2 regions of the Neobacillus sp. SM06 genome follow, and region 2 is predicted to be linked to the other one. Evidence: riboswitches for the same ligand, from Rfam matches in the RefSeq annotation. Region 2 holds a riboswitch; the other holds the start of a gene.
The links. A riboswitch is a leader RNA that binds a small molecule or an ion and turns the genes downstream of it on or off. The one in region 2 is predicted to bind lysine.
Positions count from the first base shown of each region.

Region 1 (8,744 bases), on a different contig from region 2:
CTGCCCTTGGAAAAGATCTCGCACCAAAAGTAGCTGCAAAGCTTGATTCAGGCTTGATATCCGATGCAACTGGTGTTGAAGCGGCTGGTGGAAACATTCTTTTCACAAGACCGATCTACTCGGGCAAAGCGTTTGAAAAGAAAATGGCAACAGATAAATTGATTTTTGCAACGATTCGTCCAAATAATATTGCACCACTTGAAAAAGATGAATCCAGAGGCGGAGATGTTTCATCACTAGCTGTTCAAATAAAAGATCTTCGGACAATTATAAAGGAAGTTGTCCGCAAAGCGAGCCAAGGGGTTGATTTATCCGAAGCGAAAGTTGTCGTTTCTGGCGGACGCGGTGTTAAAAGCAAGGAAGGCTTTGAACCATTACAGGAACTAGCAAACGTTCTTGGCGGTGCAGTTGGTGCCTCACGCGGGGCGTGTGATGCAGATTATTGCGACTATTCCTTGCAAATCGGTCAGACGGGAAAAGTGGTAACGCCGGATCTGTACATAGCCTGCGGAATTTCCGGAGCTATTCAGCATTTAGCAGGAATGTCCAACTCAAAAGTAATTGTTGCCATTAACAAGGATCCAGAAGCAAATATTTTTAAAGTAGCCGATTATGGCATTGTTGGCGACCTCTTTGAAGTCGTTCCAATGCTGACAGAAGAATTTAAAAAGCTGAAAGTTCATTCATAACGACGCAGAAGAGCAGCGGTTGGAGCTGCTCTTCTTGTTTTTTGCCAGACGACATACTTTCACGAAAAAAGGGTAAAGTAACGAGGGAATCAAATTATTAGCATGTAAGATGAAACGATGATATACTGACCGTAGTATATGAGTATTTTTTAGGAGGATTTTTCAAAATGGCTATTTCACATGTAACCGATCAAACTTTTTCTGCAGAAACAAGCTCAGGTTTAGTTCTTTGTGATTTTTGGGCACCATGGTGCGGACCATGTAAAATGATTGCACCTGTATTAGAAGAAATTGATGCTGAAATGGGCAATCAAGTAAAAATTGTGAAGCTTGACGTTGACGAAAACCAGGAAACGGCTGCACGTTTTGGTGTCATGAGCATACCTACTTTGCTTCTTTTCAAAAATGGTGAAGTGGTAGATAAAGTAATTGGATTCCAGCCAAAAGAAGCACTAAAGAGCGTGATTGAACGCAACCTGTAAGCATAAAAAACCTTAGCCGACACCTTGGCTAAGGTTTTCTTTTTGATCAACTTCCCCATTGATTTTTCTTTTCTTTTTACGAACGATGTTTTAAAATTTTAACAGAATCATACACATATGCAATGATCAAAAATGGTAAAAGAGGTGGCCGGCATAAATCCAATAATCAAACAAAAACTTGCACTGCTGCCTGATCAGCCTGGCTGCTATTTAATGAAAGACCGACAAGGAACCATTATTTATGTTGGGAAAGCAAAAGTATTAAAAAATCGCGTTCGCTCGTACTTTTCCGGATCCCATGATGGCAAAACGCTAAGACTGGTAAATGAAATTGAAGACTTTGAATATATTGTTACATCCTCCAATATTGAAGCATTGCTGCTTGAAATCAATTTAATCAAAAAACATGATCCGAAGTATAATATTATGCTGAAGGATGATAAAAGCTATCCCTTTATTAAGCTGACAGCTGAAAGACATCCGAAACTGATCATCACCCGGAAAGTCAAAAAAGACAAAGGGAAATATTTTGGCCCTTATCCCAATGTTCAAGCGGCCAATGAAACGAAAAAACTGCTTGACCGCATTTATCCATTAAGAAAATGTTCAACCCTGCCTGATCGGGTCTGTTTGTATTACCATTTAGGACAGTGCCTTGCACCATGTGTCAATGAGGTTTCCGAAGAACAGTACAAACAAATAACGGATGAGATTACCCGATTTTTAAATGGCGGTTACAAGGAGATAAAAAAAGAACTGTCGGAAAAAATGCTTCTTGCGGCTGAGGAGCTGGACTTTGAACGGGCAAAAGAATATCGTGACAAAATTGCCCATATTGAAACGACAATGGAAAAACAAAAAATGACAACGACCGATTTTACTGATCGCGATGTGTTTGGATATGCTGTTGATAAGGGATGGATGTGTGTTCAAGTCTTTTTTGTCCGCCAAGGAAAATTAATTGAACGGGATGTTTCGATGTTTCCGATCTACGGTGAACCGGAGGAAGAAATGCTTTCCTATCTGGGACAATTTTATGAAAAAGCCAATCATTTTAAACCAAAGGAAATCTTGGTTCAGGAAACGGTTGAAAGCGATGTCGCGGAGCAGCTGCTTCACGTGAAAGTGATCAAACCCCAGCGAGGGCAAAAGAAAGATCTTGTTAAGCTGGCTGTAAAAAATGCGCAAATTGCCTTAAACGAGAAATTTTCGCTGATTGAAAGAGATGAGGAACGGACGATTAAGGCGGTTGAGAACCTTGGAAAGGCGATGGGGATTTATACACCGCACCGAATAGAGGCTTTTGACAACTCCAATATTCAAGGAACTTCCCCAGTGTCTGCTGTCGTTGTTTTTCTAGATGGAAAGGCAAACAAGAAGGAATATCGCAAATATAAAATTAAGACAGTTGAAGGACCTGATGATTATGAGTCCATGCGCGAAGTTGTTAGAAGAAGATATTCTCGGGTATTAAAAGAAGGACTCCCACTTCCTGATTTAATTATCATTGATGGGGGAAAAGGGCATATCGAAGCAGTTCGTGATATATTGGAAAATGAGCTTGGTCTTGATATCCCGCTCTCCGGGCTTGCTAAGGATGAGAAGCATCGAACGTCCCAGCTGCTTTATGGCAATCCATTGGAAGTTGTTCCATTGGCAAGGAACAGCCAGGAATTTTATTTGCTCCAGCGAATTCAAGACGAGGTTCATCGTTTTGCCATTACGTTTCACCGGCAAATTCGCGGGAAAAATGCATTTCAATCAATGCTTGATGATATTGACGGTATCGGGGAAAAACGAAAAAAATTATTGTTAAAAACCTTTGGCTCTGTGAAAAAAATGAAAGAAGCTACAGTTGAACAGTTCCGGTCGCTTGGACTGCCGGCTGACGTAGCAGAGAAACTAATTCAAAAACTTCATGATTCCTGATTGTCAGAGAAACGACCTTATGCTATAATGAGATAAACTTTATATTACTATCACTTTATAGTATTAAAGTGAAGGTAGAGGTGCGAACTTCAATAGTAGCAATCCCGAGAAGAATGAGCTTCAAAGACGGGTGGTGAAAGGGGATGTTCGCCGAAGCAAAGATTGACTCAATTTTCATTCTTTGCTGGTCCTGTGTTGAATAAATACTGGATTGTCAAGGCGGCCGTCTTGGAGAGCTATCTCACATTGTATACGTTGGATTACTTCGTGTTCAAAGCAATGGGATGCCGTTCTCATTGCTTTTTATTTTGCAAAAGAATGGGAAAAGTGCTGCCGCAATTTTAAAATTTGAAAGAAGGGGTCATTGTGGGTTTAATTGTACAGAAATTCGGGGGAACATCCGTCGGAAATGTGGAAAGAATTTTAAATGTCGCCGATCGCGTGCAAAGTGAAAAACAACAAGGAAATGATGTTGTCGTGGTTGTCTCGGCAATGGGAAAAACGACAGATCAGCTTGTAAACTTGGCAAAGGAAATTTCTTCACAGCCAAGCAAGCGCGAAATGGATATGCTTTTGACGACAGGCGAACAAACAACCATTGCCTTGCTTGCAATGGCATTAGCGGAAAAAGGATTGGATGCCGTATCATTCACAGGCTGGCAGGCAGGAATCATGACAGAGCCGGTTCACGGAAACGCCCGGATAAAAAAAATCAACCCTGAAGCAATTAATAAACAGCTCGCTAATGGGAAAGTCGTGATCGTAGCAGGTTTCCAGGGAGTTACAGAGGATGGTCAAATTACCACTCTTGGCCGGGGCGGATCCGATACAACGGCTGTCGCATTAGCTGCCGCTCTGAAGGCAGATAAATGCGATATCTACACAGATGTTACCGGCGTTTATACGACCGACCCGAGATATGTGAAAAGTGCCCGCAAACTTGCGGATATTTCTTATGACGAAATGCTTGAACTGGCCAATTTGGGTGCTGGTGTTTTGCATCCAAGAGCAGTCGAATTTGCCAAGAATTATCACATACGGCTTGAAGTACGTTCGAGTATGGAAAAAATGGAAGGTACAGTGATAGAGGAGGAAGCAAAAATGGAACAAAATTTGGTTGTCCGCGGTGTCGCATTTGAAGATGAAATTACAAGAGTAACGCTTTTAGGTCTTGCCGATTCCTTAACGAATCTTTCGACCATCTTTACGACTCTCGCTCAGCATCATATTAACGTTGATATTATCATTCAAAGCAAAACGGATTCCGATACAACCAATCTGTCGTTCTCCATTAAAACAGCCGACTTGCTGGAAACACTGGATGTATTGGAAAGCAACAAAGAGCTGCTGAAATATGAAAAAATCGAAGCGGAAAATCAACTTTCAAAAGTATCCATTGTTGGTTCAGGCATGATTTCCAATCCAGGCGTAGCAGCTAGAATGTTTGAAGTACTGGCATCCAACCAGATTGATATAAAAATGGTGAGTACATCGGAAATTAAGGTTTCGGCTGTTGTAAAGGAAAAGGATATGTTAAAGGCGGTTCAATCACTTCACGATGCCTTTGAGTTAGGGGCGGCCCAGCAATAAAATAAAATAGGCGCGAAAAAGCTTTCACTGGACATTCCAATGAAAGCTTTTTCCGCAATGGAATGGTTTTAATAAGCCTACAGGATGCTGTCTTTTCGATCCCATTTTACGGTAAACTGAACTTTTTGCGCCTTTTTAACAGGGTGTTCAAAAGCCTCTGCAACTACACCCTTTTGATGTTCAATTTGTTGGGCTAAAAAACCGGCTTCAAGCTGGAAAAAATGTTCAGCTTTTGTTTTTACACGGGATACCATCAATGGGCTTGTCAACTCGAATTCTAATTCATCCTTTGTTTCGCTTTTAATGACAAGGTCTCCCCATGAGGCTTGCACAAAAAAATCAATAAGGTCTTCCTTGGTTTCAACAGGATAGTTTCTGGCGAGCTTTTTTCCAGCCCAATATAAAATTTCCGGAGTATCTTTCCCTAATAGTTCAGGGATCAGAAACTCCCTTAAAAGTTCGTAACCGAAAACAGTCATATTTTCCGGTTCAGTTGTATGAGCTAGTTCAGCTGGCATTTGTTCTTTCATGGTCTCCCCTCTTTCTATCATACTATTATATACAATCTATTTTTAGAAAAAAATAGAGTTTTAAATCCGAAGAATTTGTTATTTTAATATAAATCCATTACAATCCGCTATTTACTATGATTCCCTTTTTACCAAAAAAATTGGCGGTAAATTATGGCTTCTAAAGGGAAGATTTGCTTATCAAATCAAGACTCTTGCTGTAGTGTGACAACATCTTATCAATATATTTAAAAAATTTTATGTTTATAAAATATTTGTGTATACGGTTTCTTGACGCTCCAAGGTGATGGGAGTAAAATGAACTTGTCACATAATTGTTAAAAAGAAGGCTTTACAATTTACTATGATGATAGATTTTACTTTTCCCATAGGGAAAAAGGTGAAATCTTTTCATCATGAAAATCTAAAGGGGGTAAAAATATGGCAAGTAATCGGGAGTATGTTCACCGCAGACTGCACTCATTATTCGGAGTTATTCCAGTCGGATTATTCCTTATCGTGCATCTCACAGTCAATTATTTTGCTACAAGGGGAGAGTCATCTTTTAACAGTGCAATCGGCTTTATGGAAGGTCTTCCATTTCTGATCATTCTAGAAATTGTGTTGATTTTCCTGCCGCTGTTATATCATGCAATTTATGGCCTTTATATTGCTTTTACTGCCGCTCCTAACAATGGACGATTAGGCTATTTTCGCAACTGGATGTTTTTGCTGCAGCGCATTACTGGGGTTATCACCCTGATCTTCGTTGCGTGGCATGTTTGGGAAACAAGGATTGCTTATGCGCTAGGGACAGCACTTAATTTTCAAATGATGGCCAATATCTTATCATCGCCATTTATGTTCTGGTTCTATCTTATTGGCGTATTATCGACAATTTTTCATTTTTCAAACGGATTATGGTCATTTGCTGTGAGTTGGGGGATTACCGTTTCTCCTCGTTCGCAAAGAATTTCTACATATGTCACAATGGTGATTTTTGTTCTGCTTGCAATTATTGGAATTCGAGATTTGCTTGCTTTTGTTTGATAGATAAATGAAAACCCGCCGACTGCCGAGTCCCTAAGGACGAAGACAGAGTCGCAGTTTCAATGTATGCTTCAGAATTTATTTATGGATATAAATTCTGATTAGCCAGGAAGTTAATCATGGAAGGATTAATGATTTAAGGAGTGAGTCACGATGAGTAAAGGTAAGGTGATTGTCGTCGGCGGCGGTTTAGCCGGCTTGATGGCAACAGTTAAAATTACAGAACACGGGGTACCGGTTGAGTTATTTTCGCTTGTACCGGTAAAACGTTCTCACTCTGTTTGTGCCCAAGGTGGTATTAATGGAGCAGTAAATACAAAAGGCGAAGGAGATTCTCCTTGGATTCATTTTGATGACACGATTTACGGCGGGGATTTTTTAGCGAATCAGCCTCCTGTCAAGGCTATGTGTGAAGCCGCTCCTGGCATTATTCACTTATTTGACCGGATGGGTGTAATGTTTAACCGTACGCCGGAAGGATTATTAGACTTTCGCCGCTTTGGCGGTACACAGCATCACCGTACGGCATTTGCCGGTGCGACAACAGGGCAGCAATTGCTATATGCATTGGATGAACAAGTTCGCCGCCAGGAAGTAGCTGGACTTGTAACGAAATATGAGGGATGGGAATTTCTTGGTGCGGTAATCGATGACGATGGGGTATGCCGTGGGATTGTTGCCCAAAATTTAAAAACAATGGAAATCAAGTCATTTGCTGCTGATGCGGTAATTATGGCAACTGGCGGACCGGGGATTATTTTTGGAAAATCAACAAATTCTGTCATTAACACAGGTTCAGCAGCCTCCATCCTTTATCAGCAAGGTGTTTATTATGCAAATGGAGAGTTCATCCAAATTCATCCAACCGCTATTCCGGGGGATGACAAGCTTCGCTTAATGAGTGAATCCGCACGTGGCGAAGGCGGCCGTGTATGGACATATAAGGATGGTAAGCCATGGTATTTCCTAGAGGAAAAATACCCTGCATATGGCAATCTTGTACCTCGTGATATTGCAACGAGGGAAATTTTCCATGTCTGCAATGACTTAAAACTTGGCATCAATGGAGAAAACATGGTCTATCTCGACCTTTCCCATAAAGATCCACATGAATTGGATGTAAAACTTGGCGGAATCATCGAAATTTATGAAAAGTTTACCGGCGAAGATCCGCATAAAGTTCCGATGAAAATTTTCCCTGCTGTTCACTATTCAATGGGCGGCATGTGGGTTGATTATGATCAAATGACGAATATACCTGGGCTATTTGCTGCGGGTGAATGCGATTTTTCGCAGCACGGAGCTAACCGGTTAGGTGCCAACTCGCTGTTATCTGCTATATACGGCGGTATGGTTGCCGGTCCAAACGCAGTCAACTATATCAATGGTCTTGAGAAAAGTTCGGATGCTGTATCTTCAACAGTCTTTGACCGCTATGTCAAAGAACAAGAGGAAAAGTGGAATTCGATTATGTCGTTGGATGGTACTGAAAATGCATACGTTCTTCATAAAGAACTAGGGGAATGGATGACAGCAAATGTAACGGTTGTGCGTTACAATGACAAGCTTTTGCGTACAGACGAGAAAATTCAGGAACTATTGGAGCGTTATCAAAAGATTAATATCAATGATACATCGAAATGGAGCAACCAGGGTGCGGCCTTTACAAGACAATTGCAAAACATGCTGCAGCTTGCCCGGGTGATTACATTAGGTGCATATAACCGAAATGAAAGCCGCGGTGCTCACTACAAACCTGATTTCCCTAACCGTAATGATGAAGAATGGCTAAAAACGACAATGGCAAAGTTTGTTGATGCGAAATCTGCTCCAGCTTTTCATTATGAAGATGTCGATATCTCATTGATTAAGCCTCGAGTGCGCGATTACTCGAAAGCTCATTAATGAAACCTTCAGTGTTTGATTACGAAAGGTTTCCAAATACGAGCTCGGGTTTGGGATTATTTTAATATGTAAGGGGAGTAGATTGTATGTCTGAAACGAAAACAGTAAAATTTATTATAGCCCGGCAAGATAATCCAGATTCTCCTTCTTATGAGGAGGAATTTGAGCTTCCATATCGGCCGAATATGAATGTTATTTCTGCTTTAATGGAGATTCGCAGAAATCCGGTCAATACAAAAGGCCAAGAAACGACACCGATTGTTTGGGAGATGAACTGCCTGGAGGAGGTTTGCGGCGCATGTTCTATGGTTATTAATGGAAAGCCACGGCAGTCTTGTACGGCACTAGTCGATAAATTGGAGCAGCCAATCCGCTTGGAGCCGATGCGGACATTCCCAGTTGTCCGTGACCTTCAGGTTGACCGCAGCCGAATGTTTGATTCATTAAAGAAAGTGAAAGCCTGGATTCCGATAGATGGAACATATGATTTGGGTCCTGGTCCCCGGATGCCGGAAACGAAACGGCAATGGGCTTATGAGCTTTCAAAATGCATGACTTGCGGTGTCTGTCTTGAAGCATGCCCAAATGTC
Region 1 is NZ_JBNWEO010000018.1:89,710-98,453, forward strand. Features, by position in the region: gene ACQYAD_RS15535 (electron transfer flavoprotein subunit alpha/FixB family protein) at 1-689, shown strand, start outside; gene trxA (thioredoxin) at 857-1,171, shown strand; gene uvrC (excinuclease ABC subunit UvrC) at 1,304-3,100, shown strand; lysine riboswitch at 3,168-3,347, shown strand; gene ACQYAD_RS15550 (aspartate kinase) at 3,467-4,690, shown strand; gene ACQYAD_RS15555 (YslB family protein) at 4,768-5,220, opposite strand; gene ACQYAD_RS15560 (succinate dehydrogenase cytochrome b558 subunit) at 5,641-6,249, shown strand; gene sdhA (succinate dehydrogenase flavoprotein subunit) at 6,403-8,154, shown strand; gene sdhB (succinate dehydrogenase iron-sulfur subunit) at 8,241-8,744, shown strand, end outside.
Region 1: linked by a shared signal. The riboswitch ahead of ACQYAD_RS15550 (aspartate kinase) and the one ahead of ACQYAD_RS11800 (amino acid permease) in region 2 are both predicted to bind lysine.

Region 2 (8,744 bases):
TCCGAAACAAAGAGCAAATATTGGTTAAAGAACAGATTTTTAATCGAATCTGGGGCTTTAGCTCTGAAGCGGGATTAAATATTGTTGATGTCTATGTCCATCACTTACGGAAAAAACTTGCAGCCTATCATTTGGATCATTACCTTAAAACAGTTAGAGGGATCGGCTTTATGTTAAAAGGAGACGAAGAAGATGTTTCGACAAACGAAAATTAAACTCGTCTCTTTATATACTCTTGTTTTTTTTCTGCTTTTGAATGCACTTGGAATCAGTACATACTTATACATGGAACGGATCTCATTTCTAACCATTGACGAAAACCTTGATAGCAAAGCGAACCATTTTCTGTTAAACCCTTCAAAAGAAATACCGGAGGAGAGCGGGAGGGAATCAGATCGCCGAATTTCCTATATTACGTGGGATAAAAACAAAAAGGCGATAAAGAGCTATCCAAAAAAAGCTTTTTTTCAAAACGATTATCCCTATTTTTCACCGGCAAAAAACCCCGAAAAGCTGCGAACTGTGAAAATTTCGAATCATTCTTATCGGGTTTTAACAATCAAAACGCCGAATGTGGTGGTTGATCAAAAAATAATTAATACAATCCAACTCATTTATAATATTGATCCGGAAGTGCATATGCTTCGAAACTTGTTGTTGATGATGGGGGTTGGAAGTGGTGCGGGTTTAATCCTCTCTGTTTTGGTTGGGTTCTTTTTAGCCAATAAAGCACTGGTACCAATTCAAAAATCGTGGGAAAAACAAGCTCAGTTTGTTGCCGATGCTTCACATGAACTTCGGACACCCCTCTCCGTCATTCAAACGCATTTGGAATTACTTTTCCGCCATCCGTCAAATACAATTGAACAAGAAAGCGAGGTGATTTTTAAAAGTCTTTCAGAAGTAAAAAGAGTTAATAAATTGGTAGCTGATTTATTGACTCTTGCACGGTCGGACTCGAATGAACAATTGCTCAATCGCCAGGACTTTTCCATCACAGTATTGTTGCATTTGATTGTGGAACAATTTACCCCTATTGCCGAATTGAAGGAAATTCAAATCATCGAAAACATTCGTACGGAGGTCCTGTTTAAGGGGGATCAAGAAAGACTGCACCAACTGTTTGTGATTTTGATGGACAACGCCATTAAATTTACCGGGAAAAAAGGGAAAATACAAATTGGCTGTTGGCGTGAGGGAAATGCTTTGATAATCGTCGTGGAAGATAACGGGATTGGGATATCGAAAGAGGATTTACCCCATATTTTCGATCGCTTTTACCGGAGCGATAAAGTTCGTTCCAGAGCAGAAGGCGGTACAGGGTTGGGTCTATCCATCGCAAAATGGATTGTTGTAGCCCATCATGGCCAGATTAGTGTTGAAAGCAAACAGAACGTTGGGACAAAATTTACCATAAAACTTCCCATTTAAAGACAAAGCACACTAGCTAAAGAACTGGTGTGCTTTGTTTAGGATTATTCAAGTTCACATTTTTCTAGTGGAACCACTTTCGTCTTCATTGCGAATTTGTAGCCAAGCCATAATGCGAGGAAAAGCGGTATGCCAATGTATGAAACTAAAACGCCATTCCAGTCAATATGATCTCCCAAAAAGGCAGAATAGTTTTGCCCCAAAATAACGATACCGCAAACAATAAACGCGAAAATCGGGCCAAATGGATAAAATTTTGATTGATACGGCAGAATGCTGAGATCTTTACCTTGGGCAATGAAAGCTTTACGGAAGCGGTAATGGCTGAGCGCTATCCCAAGCCAGGCGATAAATCCGGACATTCCTGAAGCGTTTAAAAGCCAGACATAGACAGTACCGTCTCCGAATAAGGAGGCGAGAAAAGCAAGGGTACCGACAAGTGATGTGGCGATTAACGCGTTTAGCGGAACACCGCGTTTGTTTAATTTACCAAGAAACTTAGGTGCTTTCCCATCACGCGCTAATTCCCAAAGCATACGAGTCGAGGCGTACATACCGGAATTTCCGGCTGATAATACCGCCGTTAAGATAATCGCATTCATAACCGATGCAGCAAATGCGATACCAGCCCTTTGGAAAACGAGCGTAAAAGGACTGACAGATACATCCCCATTTGCCAAATTTCCGTTTGTATATGGAATTAATAACCCAATCACAAAAATGGCCAGAACATAGAACAAAAGAATCCGCCAAAATACTTGTTTAACAGCCTTTGGTATTGCTTTTTTCGGATCATCGCTTTCACCGGCAGCTACGCCAAGGAGTTCTGTTCCTTGAAAAGAGAAACCTGCAGCCATAAAAATTCCAAGCATCGACAAGAATCCGCCATGGAACGGGGCATCACCAATTGTGAAATTTTTAAATCCAATAAATTCTCCACCCATGAGGCCAAAAATCATTAAGGTTCCTGCAATGATAAAGACGATAACCGTAACGACTTTAATAAGAGAGAACCAATATTCGGCTTCGCCAAAACCTTTAACAGACAAGTAGTTTAATAAAAACATAAGAACCAAAAAAGTGCTGCTCCAAACAAGCGATGGGGTATGAGGAAACCAAAATTTCATGATCATTGTAACGGCTGATAACTCAGCTGCAATGGTAATTGCCCAGTTGTACCAATAGTTCCAGCCAAGCGCAAACCCGAGCGAAGGATCAATAAATTTTGTTGCATACGTACTAAAGCTTCCGGCAACTGGCATATATGCGCCCATTTCTGCAAGACTTGTCATTAAAAAATATACCATGATGCCAATTAATAGATATGAGAGTAAAGCACCTCCTGGTCCAGCCGAATGGATCGCACCTCCGCTAGCTAGAAACAATCCTGTACCAATCGTTCCTCCAAGAGAAATCATGGTCAGATGACGCGTTTTTAAACCGCGCCTCAGTTCTGTAGGATTACTGTTGCTATTGTTTGAAACAAAATTTGCTATTTCTTTTCTTACTGTAGATGATTGCATGTCTTTACGCTCCTTTTCATATTTTTTGGAAGGAGTTTGGAGCATAAAAAATACCACCAAAAGGCTATTGGCGGCATATCATACCCCACATTGCGCCTTCCGAAAGATAGCACAACACGTTTTTGCCGGCAAAGTAAAAACGTGACAGTTCTGTTCCTGTTTGGAAACAGCCCCAGCATGCCTGAACAGAGATCCAAAAGCACACTTCGGCAGCTTTTCCTTTCACCCGGAGTCAGCGATTTCTCTGCATCTCGTCCAAATTACTAATAAAAGCCGCGACCTCTACCTCATCGGTTGGATGAGGAGTTATCTTATTAAATTTATAATTCAAAGTTACCCGCACTTAAAGTAAATGTCAATACGTATCAATGAAGAAACACAATACAGAATATTGCCGCAGTATTCGAATGGAAAGATGGCAAACAAATGCAAATTGTTGCAAAAAACTATTAAATTTACTTTAAAGAAGAGAATCGATATGATTTTTTTATAATTATTGGTTGTTTGCAACAGGGGGTAGTCTGATGCGAATTTTCGGTATTTTTGTTGGATCGATCATTGTCGTCATTGCTTTTAATCTGTTCTTAATTCCTCACGCGGTATTAAGCAGTGGTATGAGTGGGATTTCTATGGTATTAGGGATGATAACGCCCATCAATACCGGTATGGCTAATTTCCTCTTAAATCTCCCGCTTTTAATTATCGGCTACCTAAAACTAGGGAAAAAATTTATGTTGAATTCCATTTTTTTCCGTTTTGATTATCTCTGGCGGACTGTATATAGTTCCTGTTTATGCGATTGCTCATGATTCAATCTTATCGTCTATTTTCGGAGGGGCATTAGCAGGGCTTGGGATCGGGATTGTTTTTCGTCATTCCGGCTCGACTGGCGGATTTGATATTATCGGAATGATCGTCTCAAGGAAAAAGGATTTCCCAATCGGAATTCTGCTTTCAAGTATGAATGCCGTTGTCATTATTATTAGCGGCTTTTTGTTCAATTGGGATTCGGCCTTAAATACGTTGGTATCCATTTTTGTTACTGGGAAGGTAGTAGATGGCATATACACCCACCATGTTAAGCTCACGCTTATGATTGTTACAGAAAAGCGCGAGGAGATGCGCCGGCACTTGATTGAAAATTTGTATCGCGGTTTGACCATTGTTGATGGCGTTGGAGGATATACCAATGATCAAAGAAGTATCCTTTTTGTTGTTCTCTCGCGATATGAGCTTCAAGATGTAAAAAATTTGATTGCTGGTGTTGATCCAAAATCATTCGTCAATATTACCCAAACGATTGAAGTAATGGGATTATTTCATAAAATTAGTCCATAATGAATTACAAAACGGTTCAGCCTCTTTATTTGAGAGGTTTTTTTTGTTAAAAGGATTTTCGCCAAGCCTTAGAGAATATAGTATAGAGTAAATCAACCGCAGGAGGCTGTCCAATGTAAGCTGCCCTTACTTTAAAAGAAATTAAATATAAAGTGAGGGATTTTGCATGGATCGTATTTTTGCGAAAAGGAAGTGCAGCAGATGTTTATTCAATTTACCAAACAACAAAAAGATGCAATGATTCGGGAAATCCAGCGGTATTTTTATGAGGAAAGAAATGAAGAAATCGGCAATTTGGCAGCAGAAAATCTACTTGAATTTTTCAAACAAAATCTGGGACCGCACTTTTACAATGAGGCCATTAAAGATGCACGTCTTTTAGTGGAGCAAAAAATGAATTCGATTGAAGAAGATTTATATGCCTTGGAAAAGAAGACAAAGTAAAGAGGAGGGGAAAGGGTGCGACCCATTGTTTTAGGCATCTTTGCTGCTTTCTTTTTCGCTTCTACCTTTATCTTAAATAGAGCGATGGATTTATCTGGCGGAAGTTGGATTTGGAGTGCTTCCTTGCGCTACTTTTTTATGGTTCCTTTCCTATTGGCCATTGTGTGGGGGAGAGGCAATTTAAGGCCGCTGTTTCTGGAAATGAAGCAGCGGCCGGGTGCCTGGCTGCTTTGGAGTACAATCGGCTTTGGTTTTTTCTATGCCCCTATTACTTTTTCTGCTGCCTATGCACCTGGATGGCTGATTGCAGCAACTTGGCAAATCACAATCATTTCCGGCTCACTACTTGCCCCTTTTTTTAGTGAAACAATTCCCACACGAAACGGCCCGGTGAAGATAAAAGGAAAGATTCCTTTTAAAGGTCTGGGCATGTCCATCATTATTTTATTGGGAATCATCCTCATGCAGCTGGAGCAAGCCGGGCGGCTATCGGTGAAGGAGTTGCTTCTCGGTGTATTGCCAATGATGCTTGCATCGTTTGCGTATCCGTTAGGAAATCGAAAAATGATGGATGTATGTGAAGGCCGCTTGGATTCCTACCAACGAGTGCTAGGGATGACTTTTGCCAGCTTGCCATTTTGGTTTGTTTTATCTTTCTATGGTATGGAAACAGTTGGTCTTCCGAGTATGGGACAGACAATCCAATCTGGCATTGTAGCGATTTCTTCTGGTGTGATTGCAACTGTATTATTTTTCAGGGCAACGGATTTGGTGAGGGGAAATATGCGGAAGCTTGCTGCTGTTGAAGCGACTCAATCGACCGAAGTTCTTTTTGCTTTAATCGGGGAATTGCTATTTTTAAAATCCGCTTTTCCATCCTTCCTTTCATGGATGGGGATCTTCCTAGTAATGGCGGGAATGGTATTGCATAGCTATTTTTCACATAAGCTTGAACGAATAAAAAGGCAAGGTGTAAGCATTTAAAAAGTCAAAAGATCCTAGTCAATTGCGATTGATCAGGATCTTTGTTCTTTATCCATTTAAATAGGGAGTGAGTTTTTCGATTTCCTTTTGCATTTTTTCTGCATTTGATTTATACATTTGTTTTGCTTTTTCATCGTCTGTTCCTAATGAAAATAATTCAAGATCGGCTTGTACTTTTTTTAGCATTGCCAATAACAGCGGACGCTGGGTTGGTGACGGTACCTGAATTTTATCATCATAAATATCAACGGTAAGATCCCCATATGAATCAACTTGACCTAAAAAGACATTTTCAAGTGTTACGCCCAGTTTTTCAAGCTCCAAATGTAGCCATCTTCGGCTTTTTCCGGCTGAACGTAACGCTTCATCCAAAATGCTCCCGTCCATGATGACGGTTTGCGGTTCTTTTTCACTAGGCATCTTCATTTGCAAATCTTTTGGTGTTAATGGACGATTTTCTCTTTTTAGAAGTGCGCTTAAATTTCCTCTTGGCTCTAGGACGGCAAATTCTACGTCTGCAACGCGAAAGATGTCTTTTTGCCGTAATAAAGCGGATAGTTCATCAATTGTATATTTTTCCTTTTTTAGATTTTCTTCAAGAATTTTTCCATCTTTAATAATGACAGTTCCTTTACCTTCGACAAAATCACGAAACTTTTTACTATGCAAGGATAAAAAGTCCACACCTAAGGTAACGGCTCCGAATATGATCATGGCTAATGCACCATGATATATATTGCTTTCAAGCCCTGTTACCACTTCGCCTGCAATGCTTCCTATTGTGATCCCGGCAATGTATTCAAAAAAAGACAGCTCAGATATTTGCTTTTTCCCAAGAATTTTAGTCGTGAAAAACAGCAATAGAATAAAAAGAATCGATCGAAAAAGTATCATCGTCCAGCCATCCATGGTTCCTTCACCTCAAAAAAATTATGACCCTTTGTACTGCGGTTCTAAACGATCCAACTCATCACTTCTTGTTTGGAGATCATTTTGTATATCTTCCATTATCAGCATGGATTCATGAAAAACTCGTTGCGCTTCTTCATCTAGGGAATTCAGCGCAAGTGATGATAATTGCGATTTGATTTCCTTGACAGTGGAAAGTGTTTGCTTAACATTTGAAGCAATTGTCATATGCTCACGTCCATTCGTTACGATTGAAAAATATGTATCAGGGTGATGGTTGGCGAAATCGCCAACCAACTTGCTTTTTACTGATTGTACTGCGGTTCTTCAGCCTGAATTTCTTGTAAGCGAGGTTCAAGACTGTCAAGAACGGCCTTTGTTTGTTGAGCGGCTTGCTGATATAGCTGTTTTGCGTTTTGATTGTCTGTTGCAAGAGCAAATGTCTCAAAGCTGGCTTGAGCGCTTTTTAAGCCTGCGAGTGCTTGCTTCACTTGTGTACCTACTGTCATGGTTTTTAACCCTCTTTCTTTGAAAAATAACTTACGGAACTAGTATGCCTTGGTACACTGTTCTTATGTATTTTGTAGAGGAGTACAAAGATGGCAATAAAAGTAAATAAAGACATATAGTTAATGTGTCAATAGGATAAAACAAACTTTTCAACATGTTGATAGTAATATGTTGACATTGCCTAATGGGGCTGTTTATAATTTTATTTCGTAACCCCTTTATTTCGTATACGAAATATTCTACTAGGTACATTTACACTATATAGGAAGTGAGGAAGCAATGTTTGCACTAAACAATGAAATTCTTGAATCTTTTTTGGAAATTAACAAAGCAATCTACAGGCTCGTTAAAAAAGAAGCCGACCGAATGGGTATTACGGTTGTCCAATTAAAGGCGCTCTATAAAATATCCAACAATCCGGATGTCGGATTGGGAGAGTTGGCAGAGAAATTGCGCCTGACAAACAGCACGGTAAGCGGTGTGATTGACCGTCTTGTACATAGCGGTCTTGTTGAGAGGGTGATCCCGCCAGAAAATCGCCGCTCTGTATCCATTCATTTAACCCAAAAAGGGAAAGCGATGTTAGAAGAACTAACTGTATCCGATACAATTTTAACTAAAAAAATAAAGGGGTTAATGGATCTTCCTGCAGAAGAAATCCAACATTTATTAAGATTGCACAAATTGGTTTTGGAGAAATTAACCATTGAGGAGGAGTAAAGGAATTATGAGTACAAAGCGTTTACTATTTTTGAACGTTATCATTTTAATTATTTTGGTTGGCGGGGGCTTTGCTGCCTATTCTTATTACAATCGTTCGGTAAATTATTTAACGACGGATAATGCTCAAATTTCCGGACAGCAAGTAACAATTGCTTCACCGGCTAATGGAAAGCTAGTAGATTGGAAAGGTGTGGTTGGTGATCATTTTTCTAAAAACGATGAAATAGGAACTGTGGTGGCAACAGGACCAGATGGCAAACCGGTTAACATGAGCATCACGCTTCCAAGCAATGGAACAGTTGTTCAAAGCAATGCCGTTCAAGATTCTTTTGTAGCTGCCGGGACACCACTTGCGCAAGTTTTTGATTTGGATAAACTTTGGGTAACAGCTAATATTGATGAAACAAAGATTGATCAAATTTCAGTTGGTCAAGATGTAGATATTTCTGTAGATGCGTTTCCAAATACCACGTTAAAAGGAAAAGTAGAAAAAATCGGATTAGCAACAGCTGGAACTTTTTCTTTGTTGCCAAACACAAACAGCACGGCTAACTATACAAAGGTAACGCAAGTGATCCCAGTTAAAATATCACTCGAAGATTACAAAGGACTTCAAATTGTACCAGGTATGAACGTTACTGTAAGAATTAAAAAGTAGGTGATATGCGATGTTCATATATACCACAATTTATGTCCTTTTAAGCCTTTTACTCATTCTTTTTATCAACTATGCAATCTTTAAGAAAAAAAAGAGCAACCTGAGGCAAGAACAGTTTCACAAAATGAAGGAAGATTACAACGATAAAGATCACACCTTGACCGAACAGGTGGATGAATTACTTAGACACAATGCCGTTTCAGAGCCGGCTGTTGAGTATGGAG
Region 2 is NZ_JBNWEO010000015.1:457,575-466,318, forward strand. Features, by position in the region: gene ACQYAD_RS11790 (response regulator transcription factor) at 1-215, shown strand, start outside; gene ACQYAD_RS11795 (sensor histidine kinase) at 193-1,431, shown strand; gene ACQYAD_RS11800 (amino acid permease) at 1,476-2,954, opposite strand; lysine riboswitch at 3,054-3,247, opposite strand; partial or broken gene ACQYAD_RS11805 (YitT family protein) at 3,476-4,292, shown strand; gene ACQYAD_RS11810 (DUF2164 domain-containing protein) at 4,494-4,736, shown strand; gene ACQYAD_RS11815 (DMT family transporter) at 4,752-5,720, shown strand; gene ACQYAD_RS11820 (DUF421 domain-containing protein) at 5,769-6,629, opposite strand; gene ACQYAD_RS11825 (DUF1657 domain-containing protein) at 6,651-6,857, opposite strand; gene ACQYAD_RS11830 (DUF1657 domain-containing protein) at 6,935-7,138, opposite strand; gene ACQYAD_RS11835 (MarR family winged helix-turn-helix transcriptional regulator) at 7,419-7,859, shown strand; gene ACQYAD_RS11840 (HlyD family secretion protein) at 7,864-8,520, shown strand; gene ACQYAD_RS11845 (DHA2 family efflux MFS transporter permease subunit) at 8,531-8,744, shown strand, end outside.